4 regions of the Pseudomonas sp. MC6 genome follow, and region 4 is predicted to be linked to each of the others. Evidence: predicted binding sites of a transcription regulator. Region 4 holds the regulator's gene; each other region holds the start of a gene.

Region 1 (3,855 bases), 760 kb from region 4:
TGCTTGGCTCCAGCAGAACGCCCTCTTCCGAGCCTTGTCCTGCCTTCTGCAGACTATTGAGCAATATTTGTTCCAACCTTGGTTCCAAGGTGATCACAGGCAGCTCCGACTCAGTGCCTACAATGCTTTGGACGATGGCGCGGGATACGCCGACCCGTACCGCAGCCACCAACGCGGCGGTATCTTGACTCTTCGCGGCGTTGTTGGCGATGGCTTCGGCAATGCTGCGGATATCGCGCACCGGCACGTGTTCGGCGAGCAGCGCTTGCAGCACCTTGAGCAACTGCGACAACGTGACCACGCCCGGCACCAGCTCTTCTGCCAGTTTCGGCGAGCTCTTGGCCAGCAATTGCATGAGTTGCTGCACTTCTTCGTGGCCGATCAGCTCGCTGGAGTGCTTGTATAGAATCTGGTTCAAGTGAGTCGCGACCACGGTGCTGGCGTCCACCACCGTGTAACCGAGGGATTGTGCCTGCGCACGCTGGCTGATTTCGATCCACACCGCTTCCAGGCCGAAAGCCGGATCTTTGGCGTTGATACCGTTGAGTGTGCCGTAGACCTGGCCCGGGTTGATCGCCAGTTCGCGATCCGGGTAGATCTCGGCTTCGGCGAGAATCACGCCCATCAGGGTCAGGCGATAGGCGCTTGGCGCCAGATCGAGGTTGTCGCGAATGTGCACAGTCGGCATCAGGAAGCCCAGATCCTGCGAGAGCTTCTTGCGTACGCCCTTGATCCGCGCCAGCAATTGCCCGCCTTGATTGCGGTCCACCAGCGGAATCAGGCGATAGCCGACTTCCAGGCCGATCATGTCGATGGGCGTCACATCGTCCCAGCCGAGCTCTTTGGTTTCCATGGCGCGGGCCGGCGACGGCAGCAGTTCCTGCTGGCGCTTGACCTCTTCCAACGCTACGACCTTGGCCACATTCTGTTTTTTCCAGAACAGGTACGCGCCGCCAGCGGCCAGCGCGGCCATGCTCAGGAACGAGAAGTGCGGCATGCCCGGCACCAGCCCCATGACCGCCATCAAACCTGCAGCCACCGCCAGCGCTTTCGGCGAGGCGAACATCTGGCGATTGATCTGCTTGCCCATGTCTTCCGAACCGGAAGCACGGGTCACCATGATTGCCGCTGCTGTCGATAACAACAGTGATGGCAATTGCGCCACTAAACCGTCACCGATGGTCAGCAAGGCGTAAACCCGACCGGCATCACCGAACGTCATGCCATGCTGGAAGATACCCACGGCCATGCCGCCGATCAGGTTGATGAACAGAATCAGCAGGCCCGCGATGGCGTCACCACGGACGAACTTGCTGGCACCGTCCATCGAACCGTAGAACTCAGCCTCTTGGGCGACTTCCTGACGGCGCATCTTGGCCTGGTTCTGGTCGATCAGACCGGCGTTGAGGTCGGCGTCGATCGCCATTTGTTTGCCGGGCATCGCATCGAGGGTGAACCGCGCGCTCACCTCGGAAATCCGCCCGGCACCCTTGGTCACCACGACGAAGTTGATGATCATCAGGATCGCGAAAACCACGATACCAACCACGTAGTTACCGCCGATCACCACCTCACCGAAGGCCTGAATCACCTTACCGGCAGCGGCGTGGCCGTCCTGACCGTGGAGCATGACCACCCGCGTCGAGGCCACGTTCAACGCCAGCCGCAGCAACGTCGCAACCAGCAGAATCGTCGGGAACACGGCGAAATCCAGCGGTCGCAGCGCATACACGCAGACCAGCAGGACGACAATCGACAAGGCAATGTTGAAGGTGAAGAACACGTCGAGCAGGAACGGCGGCACCGGCAACATCATCATCGCCAGCATCACCAGCAGCAACAACGGCACGCCCAGATTGCCTCGACTGAGGTCGGCAACGTTTGTGCGAGCAGTGTTGAATAACTGAGAGCGATCCACCGGTTTTCCCCGTTCCTTTAAAGCAAACTTTTGACGCCCAGAGCGGGCTCACGGCGGGTACTGCAAGAAGCTTTCCAACTTTTGCGATTGATTGAAACAGAGAGGAAGGTGTACGCGAACACTGTAGGAGTGAGCCTGCTCGCGATAGCGGTGTGTCATCCAAAAAATTCGTCAACTGACACTCCGCTATCGCGAGCAGGCTCACTCCTACATTTGGTGTGCATTTCACTCTCACATTTGGAATGCAGTCTCTTGTGGGAGCGAACCTGCTCGCGAAGAGGCCCTTATGTCCGGCACAAATTTTTCGATTTAAACGAAGCTGTTTAAAAGACACCTCAAGACACGGTCTCAAGGCTACAAATCCTTGCGCCAATGCCTACAGCCAAGCCAGAATCCGCCGGCTTGTGCGCTTTGGGGTCGGGTTATATTGTGGTCCGGTCGCTGACAAATCAGCGACCGGGTTTAGCAGCCCGGGTTATCTCTAGACGCATGAAGTCCGTTGCCGTTATGGCGGCTTTGCGTGGGGCACTTCGGTGCGCCGGGTTCTAGAGTCCTGGTCTGCTAACCCGCGTACGGCCGCCACCTCCTTCGTTAGCAGCGAACGGTGGCAGCTTCACTACTCTAGAGGCTTCAACCATGATCAAACCAACCCCCAACCCACCCGCAACCGACCCCACCTCCCCCTACGATTCCCTCGACTCCAGCAAACTCCACGACGCCGCCGACCGCGCCCTCGATCACTACCTCTGCCCGCCCGGCTCCACGCCACCACCGCGTAAAACCCGCCGGATGTACGCCGTCACCGCGGACTTCAAAAATGAAGAGCTGCTGGCCGATGCCAGCGAAACACTCGCCTCAGCCAGAACCATCGCCCATGACTTCGCCCACCTCATACCCGCGTCGCAGCGCAGGACATTGTTGGGGATCGCGCAATTGATCATGCTCGGCGAACTGGCGGTGAATCGGGTGATGGATAATCTGGAGTTGCCGCGGTGATGCGGGCCGGTCGAGTTGTTTGGTGCCACTGCCTGCTCGCGATGGCCTATCTACAGGCAACCCCCAACTGCGGACAGTCAAAACCCGCCGCTCCTAATCAACCGGGGCGGCGCGTTTTACGTTTGAGCCTGGTAACTCGACTCTTTCCGCTTTCAAGGGAAGGGCCGGCACGTCGAACGAAACTTGAGCGCGCCGCCGAGTCTCGACCACTCGTCTGAAACAAGCATCTACCTGTCAGATATGACAGTGGGCAAAATTCACAAACCATTGTGTGATAGCGCTTCACCCACATGCCGGCCTGTCACGGGTCAGGAGCGCGTCATGGACACTCACTCGACCATTGATATCCAATCCGACGATCTGATTGAAGTATTCAAGTTGTTCCCGGTATTCATACCCGGCTGGTTGACACCGGTGAGGCCGTCCGGACTTGCTCACGGCGGCGTTCCGAGACGCCTCTTCACCGGCACACCTGAACGCGTGCGGTGTGTGGTTGATCCGTGGACTGAACTACTAAATCGAGGCGTGGCAGCACTGGCCGAGTACAATTCAGTCGCATTGTTTATCAATGATGGGGCGACGCCCGTGGACAGTCACACTGTCGAGCCCGGCGAGGAAAATAAACGAGTCGCGCTGTACGCCCCGAAATCCAAGTTCGTAAACGGCATCAACAAGCTGCACTACGTTGTTGAACGGCTCAGCGGCAATAAAGAAAAATCGGAAATATCGTCGGTGCTGTACCACCTGCCCCCCCATGCCAATTTCAAGCTGATTATTCCTTCCGAGGTGATCGCCAATGGCATTACCCCTGACTTGGCACAAAACGGTGTCACGTTCGAAATGCGCTACACGACCAAAGAACCTTTCGATCAAGTGATATTGAAGCTAGGCATCGCGACGTTCACGGTGGACGTTATGGATCCCTCGGCACCAGTGAGCAA
Region 2 (3,855 bases), 640 kb from region 4:
ACGGTTGTCAGCTTCAGTCGCGGGTACTGTGCTAGGCGTTTGCGGTTCGACCCGGTTGAGCGGCGGCAACTCCATCGGCTTCGCTTGCACGCCGTCCGGCGAATGATCGCTGTACACCGTGTTGCCGTTGGCATCGGTGTATTTGTAGATCTGCGCGTCGGCGGGCAGGGCGATCAGCAGCAGAATGTAGAGAAAGGTGCGACCCATGAAATCGACCGGGATTGAAAGCGATGGGGTGCAGCATAGGCCAGACGCGGCGGTTGGCCCAACCCGGTAAACATCTGGTAACGCCCTCACCCTAACCCTCTCCCAGAGGGAGAGGGGATTGACCGCGTTTCTCTGACAAATTTCATCGACCTGAAATTGCCATGTGAACTCAGGTTCGGAAAAGCATGGAGATAAGTCCCCTCTCCCTCTGGGAGAGGGTTAGGGTGAGGGTTTTTTGATCTGCAATAAAAAAGGCCTCCCGAAGGAGGCCTCTTTCACTCACGCCACGTAACGCGGCGCTACCGGATCAGCAGCTGTAGTACAGCTCATATTCCAGTGGGTGCACGAAGGTGCGAACCTTGATTTCTTCTTCCGATTTCAGCGCGATGTAAGCGTCGATGAAGTCGTCGGAGAACACGCCGCCCTTGGTCAGGAACGCACGGCCTTTATCCAGCTCTTCCAGAGCTTCTTTCAGGCTGCCGCAAACTTGTGGGATCTCTTTCGCCTCTTCAGGCGGCAGGTCGTACAGGTTTTTGTCGGCAGCGTCGCCTGGGTGGATCTTGTTCTGGATACCGTCCAGACCAGCCATCAGCAGTGCTGCGAAGGCCAGGTACGGGTTGGCAGCCGGATCCGGGAAGCGGGCTTCGATACGGCGGGCTTTCGGGCTCGACACGTAAGGAATACGGATCGAAGCGGAGCGGTTGCGAGCCGAGTAGGCCAGCATCACTGGAGCTTCGAAGCCTGGCACCAGACGCTTGTAGGAGTTGGTCGCCGGGTTGGTGAAGCCGTTCAGGGCCTTACCGTGTTTGATGATGCCGCCGATGAAGTACAGAGCGGTATCGGACAGGCCGGCATAGCCTTCACCTGCGAAGGTGTTCTTGCCGTCTTTCCAGATCGACATGTGTACGTGCATGCCCGAACCGTTGTCGCCGTACAGTGGCTTCGGCATGAAGGTCGCGGTGCGGCCGTAAGCGTCAGCAACGTTGTGCACAACGTACTTCAGGGTTTGGGTTTCGTCGGCTTTCTTCACCAGGGTGTTGAACTTGACGCCGATTTCGTTCTGGCCGGCAGTCGCCACTTCGTGGTGGTGAACTTCGACGGTCAGGCCCATTTCTTCCAGTGCGTTGCACATGGAGGTACGGATTTCGTGGTCGTGATCGAACGGCGGAACCGGGAAGTAGCCACCTTTGACGCCTGGACGGTGACCCTTGTTGCCGCCTTCGATGTCCTGGTCGGACATCCACGAACCTTGCTCGGAGTAGATCTTGAACATCGAACCGGAGATGTCCGACTTGAATTTCACCGAGTCAAAGATGAAGAACTCTGGCTCTGGACCGGCGAACACAGTGTCACCGATACCGGTGGCTTTCAGGTGTTCTTCGGCGCGCTTGGCGATCGCACGTGGGTCGCGGTCGTAGCCTTGCATGCTCGAAGGTTCGATGATGTCGCACACCAGGATCAGGGTGGCGTCTTCGGTGAACGGGTCGAGAACGGCCGTTTCGTCAACCGGCATCAGGATCATGTCGGAGGCTTCGATGCCTTTCCAGCCAGCGATGGAGGAACCGTCGAACATCTTGCCGACTTCGAAGAAGTCTTCGTCCAAAGCATCGCGAGCCGGCATGGTCACGTGGTGCTGAGTACCTTTGGTGTCCGTGAAGCGCAGATCAATCCACTTGACGTCATGATCTTTGATGAGTTGAACCGTCTTCGACATATGTCCTCCGGGTGGCTTCGGGCTTGGTAGTGGATGCCCTTGAATTTGGTTGATGCCGGCGCGAATACTCTGCCAAGGCAACCTGCCTCACAAGGGAGCAAATTGCATGCCAGTGCCCCAGCATGGGTTTTTCGCCCCAAATTCACGCTTATTAAGGCTTCAAACGCCTGAATGATGAAAATATCGCCCTCTAATGTAGCGTCTTGATTCGAAAATGACCCGTTTTGGTGCGCACAAAACCTTCTGCACATTAACTGGTTAAACCTTGAGCAATTTCCGCTATAATCCGCGCCCCCCTTTTTCGGCTGGCCGTTCGCGCGCTGTTTTCATGAAACTAATCGTAAAAGTCTTCCCCGAGATCACCATCAAAAGCCGACCTGTCCGGACGAAATTCATCCGCCAGCTGGCCAAGAACATCCGCACCGTGCTCCGTGACCTGGACCCGGCCGTGGTGGTGAACGGTGTGTGGGACAATCTCGAGCTGGAAACCCGCGTTACCGACGCCAAAGCCTTGAAAGAGATGGGTGAGCGCCTGACCTGCATGCCGGGCATCGCGCACTTTCTGCAGATCGACGAGTACCCGCTGGGCGATTTCGACGACATTACCGAGAAGTGCAAACAGCACTACGGCGATGCACTGGCCGGGAAGATTTTCTCGGTGCGCTGCAAGCGCGCGGGCAAGCACAGCTTCAGCTCGATGGACGTCGAAAAATACGTCGGCAGCAAGCTGCGCCGTGAGTGCGGTGCTGCTGGTATCGACCTGAAAGCGCCAGAAATCGAAGTCCGTATCGAAGTTCGCGACAAACGGTTGTTTGTGATCCACAGCCAGCACAACGGCATCGGCGGCTATCCGCTGGGTGCGTTGGAGCAGACGCTGGTATTGATGTCCGGCGGCTTTGACTCGACCGTTGCGGCCTACCAGATCATTCGTCGCGGCCTGATGACGCACTTCTGCTTCTTCAATCTGGGCGGTCGTGCCCATGAATTGGGCGTGATGGAAGTCGCGCATTTCATCTGGAAGAAGTACGGCAGCTCGCAACGCGTGCTATTTGTCAGTGTTCCGTTCGAAGAAGTTTTGGGCGAAATTCTTGGCAAAGTCGATAACAGTCATATGGGCGTCGTGTTGAAGCGTATGATGTTGCGCGCGGCTTCCAACATCGCCGACCGTCTGCAGATCGAGGCGCTGGTCACCGGCGAGGCGATCTCCCAGGTGTCGAGCCAGACACTGCCGAACCTGTCGGTGATCGACTGTGTGACCGACAAGCTGGTCCTGCGTCCGCTGATCGTGGCGCACAAGCAGGACATCATCGACACCGCCAACGAAATTGGCACCGCCGATTTCGCCCGGCACATGCCGGAATACTGCGGGGTCATTTCGGTCAACCCGAAGACCGCCGCCAAACGCGGTCGCGTTGAACACGAAGAGAAAGAATTCGACATGGCGGTCCTCGAGCGTGCGCTCGAAAACGCCAAACTGGTGCCGATCGATCGGGTGATCGACGAATTGGGCCAGGACGTACAGATTGAAGAAGTCAGCGAAGCACTGGCCGGCCAGATCGTGATCGACATCCGTCACCCGGATGCCGCCGAGGATGAGCCGCTGGAACTCGCTGGCGTAGAAGTACAGACGATGCCGTTCTACGCAGTGAACGCTCGTTTCAAGGAGCTGGATCCGACTCGCCAGTACCTGCTGTATTGCGACAAAGGCGTGATGAGTCGCCTGCATGCTCACCATTTGCTCAGTGAGGGGCATGCCAATGTGCGCGTTTATCGACCGAGCTAAGTGCCCGGGGCTGTTTGCCTGTGGCCTGCGTCACCGGCCCCCCGACACCGCCGTCAAGCTGTAACGGCCATGCCGGACACTACTGCTAATCGCTGCCAAGACTTGTCAGCAAACCGAATCCTCTGATCGAGATACACAAGTGATCGAAAAT
Region 3 (3,855 bases), 1.3 Mb from region 4:
TTTGTAGGGCCATGCCCTAATAGGTGTAGGACGCCGGCGAAAGGGGGGTGAAGGTCTTGTATCCGGGAGTCGGATGCTCCAGTTTGGCCGTTCAATGCAGCCTCTGGAGGCGAAAAATGGACCGCAATGGTATGCGCCCGATTCATCCGGGCGAGGTTCTGAATAAGGAATTCATGGAGCCGTTGGGCATGACTGTCATGGATCTGGCCATGCCCACGAAATGGCCCGAAAGTGAGATCGAAAAGCTTGTGAAATGCCAGCTCGGGATCTGCGCCGATCTGGCAATCAGCCTTGCCACTCATCTCAACACTACGCCTGAGTTCTGGATGAATCTGCAATCGACTTACGATTTGCGCAGGGCCCAGCTCCGGCATGCGGGTTTATAGCGATTGCAGCATTCGCGAAGCTCTTTTCCACCATGGCCCCGTCATTGGGCGCTTGGTCTGTTCCCGTTCCACCATCATCTGCGGCACATCCTGCAACCGTATCCACGGCTGGTTATTCCAGTGCAACAAACTCAATGTCATGTCCGGCCAACTGAGCAGGCTCAGGTGTGGGCGTTCGCTTGTGGTGGGGTGTTGGGCGTCGCGCAGGGTGGGGATGACTTGGTGGGTGAGCCATTCGCGCAGCGCTCGGTATTCGGGGCAGTAGTGGTAGACGAGGAGGGCGTAGATGCCTGATTCGCTGATCAGCAGGGTGTTTTCGATCTGGTTGTGGATCAGGGTTTTACGGGTTTGGTATTGGTCGGGGTCGAGTTTTCGCAGCATGCGTTCGTTGAGGTAGATGTGCAGCAGGCGGCTCAGGTCTCGGGCGCAGAACCAGGGTTGGTTCTGGATGAGAAGGGCGTGGAGGGGGAGTTTGTGGCGGGTGAAGATGTGCGGGCTTAGATAAGTCTCTTCTTGATTCATGGAGCAGTTCCTCTTGCTTAAGGGGCTGCCCTCAATCGTCGCCAAACGATTGGGTGGCAGTTGTACGCGGGTTGGCGAACCGGAGCAAAAGGAACCCGGCAGACCCGAAGGTCTCCCACGCACAACCGCCATGAAACGATGTGGCGGTAAATGTAGCCGCCATCATGGTTGTCGTGCGCCTTAAGCTGTTCGGGTCGCCAAACCCGGTGCTGAACATTCAGCATCGGGTGAGCTTAGAAACCTGGGCTTTTCGGCGCAATCGGACGGCGGTGGTGCAGGTTGTAGGACGTTGCCGGGATGGTTGAAGGGCTGGAGATCAAAAGATCGCAGCCTTCGGCAGCTCCTACAGGGGGCGCGGATTATTCAGCGGGCGGCGTCAGCTTCGCTTCCATCTCGGCGACTTTGGCTTCGAGGCTTTCAAGTCGAGCGCGAGTACGCGCCAACACAACCATCTGACTATCAAATTCTTCACGGCTCACCAGGTCGAGTTTGCTGAACGCACTCTGCAGCAGCATCTTGAACTGGCTTTCGATTTCGGCTTTTGGCAGCGGGGTGTCGCCGTTGAACAGGCGGGAAGCGGTGCCGCTCAGGGCGTCGAGGAAGTCTTTGGGCGCGAGCATGGTGGATGTCCTGGAAACAATGGCCGGCAGTGTATCACGCAGTGTCTATAGTCAATCTCGTGGTCAGGGATGCACGCTTTTCGCGCAGGCGGACGGATGGCGACGCACCGTTGTTGTGCGTATCCGGATGGGGTTTTGCACGGGATGGCGTGCGACAGAGGCCAAGGGATTGAAATCAGAGGTTTTTGGCGAGATGGCAAGGTTTCTGCTTAGTCACCTTCGACCCATGCACTGATGCAGTCGCTGTGACGAATGCAGTGCGGCAGACGGAGCGGGGAGTTTCGTCGGCAGCGGTTAGCTGGCGTCAGTCGGGCAGGTACGGCCGACGATGCGTTACAAAGCCAGGCACTGCGCTTAGACTTGAGTCGGGTTTGTTTTCCTGGGGCAAGTCCACCAATTCGGGAGAGAGTTTTCATGAAGCTAGTCACTGCCATCATCAAGCCGTTCAAGTTGGACGACGTGCGCGAGTCGCTGTCCGAAATCGGCGTGCAGGGCATTACCGTTACTGAAGTCAAAGGCTTCGGCCGGCAGAAGGGTCACACCGAGCTGTATCGCGGCGCGGAATATGTGGTCGATTTTCTGCCCAAGGTGAAAATCGACGTGGCCATCGACGACAAGGATCTGGATCGGGTTATCGAAGCGATAACCAAAGCGGCCAACACCGGCAAGATCGGTGACGGCAAGATCTTCGTGGTCAATCTGGAACAGGCGATTCGCATCCGTACCGGCGAAACCGATACCGACGCGATCTAAGCGCCGCCACAAACCCCAACGCCCCAGGAGAAAACAATATGACTCTGCGTAAATTCGCAGGGCTAGGAGCCCTGTTGTCTATCGTAATGCCCGGCCTTGCTATGGCGGCAGACGAAGTGGCGGCCCCGGTCCTCAATTCCGGCGATACCGCCTGGATGCTCACCTCAACAGCCCTCGTGCTGTTCATGACCATCCCCGGCCTGGCGCTGTTTTACGGCGGCATGGTTCGCTCGAAAAACATTCTTTCCGTGATGATGCAGTGCTTCGCCATTACCGGTCTGATCAGCATCCTGTGGGTCATTTATGGCTACAGCATTGCGTTCGACACCACCGGTATGGAGCAGGGCGTCGTCAATTTCAACTCGTTCTTCGGCGGCATGGGCAAGGCGTTCCTCGCCGGTGTCACGCCTTCGAGCCTGACCGGCCCTGCGGCGCTGTTCCCTGAGGCGGTGTTCATCACCTTTCAGATGACCTTCGCGATCATCACCCCGGCGCTGATCGTCGGTGCGTTCGCCGAGCGGATGAAGTTCTCCGCGATGCTGATCTTCATGGGCATCTGGTTCACCCTGGTTTATGCACCGATCGCGCACATGGTCTGGTCCGGCAACGGCGGCCTGATGTGGGACTGGGGCGTACTCGACTTCGCCGGCGGCACCGTGGTGCACATCAACGCCGGTGTGGCCGGTCTGATTGCCTGCCTGGTATTGGGCAAGCGCAAAGGCTTCCCGACCACCCCGATGGCTCCGCACAATCTGGGTTACACCCTGATGGGCGCGGCGATGCTGTGGGTCGGCTGGTTCGGCTTCAACGCCGGTTCCGCTGCGGCGGCCAACGGCACCGCCGGCATGGCGATGCTGGTCACTCAGATCGCTACCGCTGCCGCCGCACTGGGCTGGATGTTTGCCGAGTGGGTCACCCACGGCAAGCCAAGTGCACTGGGTATCGCATCGGGTGTAGTTGCCGGTCTGGTAGCGATCACTCCAGCAGCTGGCACCGTGGGCCCGATGGGCGCACTGGTCATCGGTCTGGCCGCAGGTGTGGTGTGCTTCTTCTGCGCCACCACCCTGAAACGCAAGCTCGGTTATGACGACTCCCTGGACGCCTTCGGCGTACACGGTATCGGCGGTATTCTCGGCGCGATCCTCACCGGTGTATTCGCAGCTCCTGCTCTGGGTGGCTTCGGCACCGTCACCGACATCGGTGCGCAAGTGTGGATTCAGGTCAAAGGCGTGGGCTTCACGGTGATCTACACCGCGATCGTCACCTTCATCATCCTCAAGGTCCTCGACGCCGTCATGGGTCTGCGTGTGACCGAGGAAGAAGAGTCGGTTGGCCTCGATCTGGCACAACACAACGAACGCGGCTACAACCTGTAAGTACGCGCACTGAAAAAATTGCCCGGTTCGCCGGGCATTTTTTTGTCCGGGATTTGTCATTAAGCGACAGGCTGAAAGGATTTTTCGTACGCCTTTAGTCGTGTTTACGACGGCGGTTTTTCACCGGCCAATGGCTTACATCATTGAGCGAATATTAGGGCCTTTGTTTTTTCCCAGAGCGCGCTAGAATGCGCCCCG
Region 4 (3,855 bases):
TGATGCCAAGCCTGTACAGGGCTGGGGCGTAACGATCCAGTACCACGCTGCGCAAAACCGCGTCGTGCTGATCGACAAGGCCAAGGTGGTCGACAAGGACAACAACACGACGCAAGGCGAGAAAATCGTCTATGACACCGTGAAGAAACTGGCCAGCGCCGGTCGCGCTACCGGCAGCAAGGTCACCGAAGCGCGTCCGCGCATCGATATGGTGATCCAGCCGAAGAAGAAAACCGACGAGAAAACCCAGTAATGGCAACTCTGAAAGCTCAGCACCTGGCCAAGGCCTATAAAAGCCGCCAGGTCGTGCGTGATGTCAGCCTGTCGATCGACAGCGGCCAGATCGTCGGCCTGCTCGGCCCGAACGGCGCCGGCAAGACGACCTGCTTCTACATGATCGTCGGCCTGGTACAGGCCGATCAGGGCCGCGTGCTGATCGATGATCTGGACGTCAGCCACCAGCCGATGCACGGTCGTGCCAAGGCCGGGATCGGCTATCTGCCGCAAGAAGCGTCGATCTTCCGCAAACTGTCGGTGGCCGACAACATCATGGCCATACTCGAGACCCGCCAGGAGCTCGACAAGGCCGGCCGTCGCAAAGAGCTGGAAAGCCTGCTGCAGGAATTCCACATCAGTCACATCCGCGACAACCTCGGCATGAGCCTGTCCGGTGGTGAACGCCGCCGGGTGGAGATCGCTCGCGCGCTGGCAACGGCACCGAAATTCATCCTGCTCGACGAACCGTTCGCCGGTGTCGATCCGATCTCGGTCGGCGATATCAAGCAGATCATCCACCACCTCAAGGCCAAGGGCATCGGTGTACTGATCACCGACCACAACGTCCGTGAGACGCTGGACATCTGCGAAACCGCTTACATCGTCAACGACGGTCAGTTGATTGCCGAGGGCGATGCAGAAACCATCCTGGCCAACGATCTGGTCAAGGAAGTGTATCTGGGCCACGAGTTCCGCCTGTAAGCGCAACAGTGCCCGGTGCGCCGCCCGGGCGCTGTATCGATTCAAGCAGGATTTAATACGCTTTAATTGTTACAGCGCTCTAGGCAAACACTTCAGTTTCAGGCATATAATTTGCTTAAGTTTGGCGCTTCGGCGCCCTGTAGTGGATGGCGCATAGCGCCGGCGAATAAGGTGTTAAGCCCCTGCCATGAAACCATCGCTAGTCTTGAGAATGGGCCAGCAGCTGACGATGACACCGCAGCTGCAACAGGCCATCCGTCTGCTCCAATTGTCGACCCTGGATCTGCAACAGGAAATCCAGGAGGCGCTGGAATCCAATCCGATGCTCGAACGCCAGGAAGAAGGCGAAGACTTCGACAATTCCGACCCCATGGCCGACAACGCCGAACAGAAGCCCAACACCGAGATCCAGGAACCCTCCTATCAGGAAACCGCCCCGACGGTCGACAATCTCGAGGACGGCGAATGGAACGAGCGTATTCCCAACGAACTTCCGGTCGACACCGCCTGGGAGGACGTCTACCAGACCAGTGCCAGCAGCCTGCCCAGCAGCGATGATGACGAGTGGGACTTCACCACCCGCACTTCCGCCGGCGAGAGCTTGCAAAGCCACCTGCTGTGGCAACTGAACCTTGCACCGATGTCCGACACCGATCGCCTGATCGCGGTCACCCTGATCGACTGCATCAACAATCAGGGCTACCTCGACGAAACTCTCGAAGAGATCCTCGAGGCGTTCGACCCGGAACTGGACATCGAACTGGACGAAATCGAAGCCGTCCTGCACCGCATTCAACAATTTGAACCAGCCGGTATCGGCGCCCGCAACCTCGGCGAATGCCTGCTGCTGCAATTGCGCCAGTTGCCTGCCAAGACCCCGTGGCTGGCGGAAGCGAAACGTCTGGTCACCGACTACATTGACCTGCTCGGCGGCCGCGACTACAGCCAGTTGATGCGCCGCATGAAGCTCAAGGAAGACGAGCTGCGCCAGGTCATCGAGTTGGTGCAGAGCCTTAATCCACGCCCGGGTTCGCAAATCGAATCCACCGAAGCCGAGTACGTCGTCCCTGACGTTATCGTACGCAAGGATAACGAACGCTGGCTGGTCGAGCTCAATCAGGAGTCGGTGCCACGCCTGCGCGTCAACGCCCAGTACGCCGGTTTCGTCCGTCGTGCCGACACCAGCGCCGACAACACCTTCATGCGCAATCAGTTGCAGGAAGCTCGCTGGTTCATCAAGAGCCTGCAGAGCCGCAACGAAACCCTGATGAAAGTAGCCACCCAGATCGTCGAGCATCAGCGCGGTTTTCTGGAGTACGGCGACGAAGCCATGAAGCCGTTGGTCCTGCACGATATCGCTGAGGCGGTCGGCATGCACGAATCGACAATTTCCCGGGTGACCACGCAAAAATTCATGCATACCCCACGCGGTATTTATGAACTGAAATACTTTTTCTCCAGCCACGTCAGCACCTCCGAAGGCGGCGAATGCTCGTCCACGGCGATCCGCGCGATCATCAAAAAACTGGTTGCCGCGGAAAATCAGAAAAAGCCGTTGAGTGACAGCAAGATCGCTGGTTTACTGGAGGCACAAGGCATTCAGGTGGCTCGCCGCACCGTCGCCAAGTACCGCGAATCCCTCGGGATCGCGCCTTCGAGCGAACGCAAGCGGTTGATGTAAGCCACGTTACAGCGTTCCAGTGGCAGGCTATCCAGCCTGCCGCTTTATGCACTGGCAACGAAGGAGAAGCTGTATGCAAGTCAACATCAGTGGACACCAACTGGAAGTGACCGAACCTCTGCGCGACTACATCAATGAGAAACTTCAACGATTAGAGCGCCATTTCGACAAGATCACCAACGTGCAAGTCACGATGTGCGTCGAAAAGCTTAAGCAGAAAATCGAAGCCACCTTGCATATCCCCGGCAGTGAAGTGGTCGCCAACGCAGAACATACCGATATGTATGCCGCGATCGACGCCTTGACCGACAAGCTGGATAAACAACTCAAAAAGCATAAGGAAAAGACCCAGAGCCTGCTCCAGGGCGCGACCGGTCGATAACCCCCCATTCCATGATCCGACTTGAAAGTATCCTGACCCCCGGCCGTTCCCTCGTGAACGTGCCGGGTGGCAGTAAAAAGAAAGCCCTCGAACAAATTGCCAACCTGATCGCCCGCGAAGTGCCGGCTCTGGAGATGCAAGATGTCTTCGAGGCGTTGATTGCCCGTGAAAAACTCGGTTCCACCGGTTTTGGCAACGGCATCGCCATTCCTCACTGCCGTCTCAAGGGTTGCGAAGCGCCTATCAGTGCGCTGATGCACCTTGAAGCACCTATTGATTTCGACGCCATCGACGGTGCGCCGGTTGACCTGCTGTTCGTATTGCTGGTCCCGGAAGCCGCCACCGATGCGCATCTGGAGTTGCTACGTCAGATCGCCAGCATGCTGGATCGTAAGGAAGTGCGCGAAAAGCTGCGTAGCGCACCGAGTAGCGAAGCCTTGTATCAGGTCGTCCTGAGCGAGCAGAACGGGCATTAATCATGCGTTTGATCATCGTCAGCGGCCGCTCCGGCTCGGGTAAAAGTACGGCTCTGGATGTCCTTGAGGACAACGGCTATTACTGCATCGACAACCTGCCCGCAGGCTTGCTGCCGGAACTGGCCGAACGTGCGCTGATTCATACTGAGCTGGCGCAACCGCTGGTGGCCGTGTCGATCGATGCGCGTAACCTGCCGAGTCATCTGACGCGCTTTCCCGAGCTGCTCGAAGATGTCCGCGCCAAGCACATCCAGTGCGATGTCCTGTATCTGGACGCCGACGAAGAAACCCTGCTCAAGCGTTTCTCCGAAACCCGCCGTCGCCACCCGCTGAGCAAC

What was found. Region 4 encodes sigma-54, which starts transcription at its own class of promoters, with help from an activator protein. Its sites were predicted from a motif close to ANTGGCATNNANNTTGCTNT; they were not measured.
Region 1: a site for sigma-54 is predicted at 2,019-2,038, ahead of flhA (flagellar biosynthesis protein FlhA). Genes of this name have one in related genera too.
Region 2: a site for sigma-54 is predicted at 2,016-2,035, ahead of glnA (type I glutamate--ammonia ligase). Genes of this name have one in related genera too.
Region 3: a site for sigma-54 is predicted at 1,721-1,740, ahead of glnK (P-II family nitrogen regulator). Genes of this name have one in related genera too.

What each region holds. Positions count from the first base shown of each region.
Region 1 covers NZ_CP186504.1:3,254,939-3,258,793, forward strand. Annotated here, with positions in the region: gene flhA (flagellar biosynthesis protein FlhA) at 1-1,918, opposite strand, end outside; gene ACOYXE_RS14535 (DUF6124 family protein) at 2,555-2,914, shown strand; gene ACOYXE_RS14540 (Ig-like domain-containing protein) at 3,236-3,855, shown strand, end outside.
Region 2 covers NZ_CP186504.1:4,658,872-4,662,726, reverse strand. Annotated here, with positions in the region: gene ACOYXE_RS20770 (DUF4124 domain-containing protein) at 1-207, opposite strand, end outside; gene glnA (type I glutamate--ammonia ligase) at 515-1,921, opposite strand; gene thiI (tRNA uracil 4-sulfurtransferase ThiI) at 2,250-3,704, shown strand; gene typA (translational GTPase TypA) at 3,844-3,855, shown strand, end outside.
Region 3 covers NZ_CP186504.1:5,292,761-5,296,615, forward strand. Annotated here, with positions in the region: gene ACOYXE_RS23605 (HigA family addiction module antitoxin) at 117-386, shown strand; gene ACOYXE_RS23610 (BRO-N domain-containing protein) at 381-908, opposite strand; gene ACOYXE_RS23615 (accessory factor UbiK family protein) at 1,268-1,528, opposite strand; gene glnK (P-II family nitrogen regulator) at 1,943-2,281, shown strand; gene ACOYXE_RS23625 (ammonium transporter) at 2,320-3,657, shown strand.
Region 4 covers NZ_CP186504.1:4,017,248-4,021,102, forward strand. Annotated here, with positions in the region: gene lptA (lipopolysaccharide transport periplasmic protein LptA) at 1-253, shown strand, start outside; gene lptB (LPS export ABC transporter ATP-binding protein) at 253-978, shown strand; gene ACOYXE_RS18100 (RNA polymerase factor sigma-54) at 1,166-2,659, shown strand; gene hpf (ribosome hibernation-promoting factor, HPF/YfiA family) at 2,733-3,041, shown strand; gene ptsN (PTS IIA-like nitrogen regulatory protein PtsN) at 3,053-3,517, shown strand; gene rapZ (RNase adapter RapZ) at 3,520-3,855, shown strand, end outside.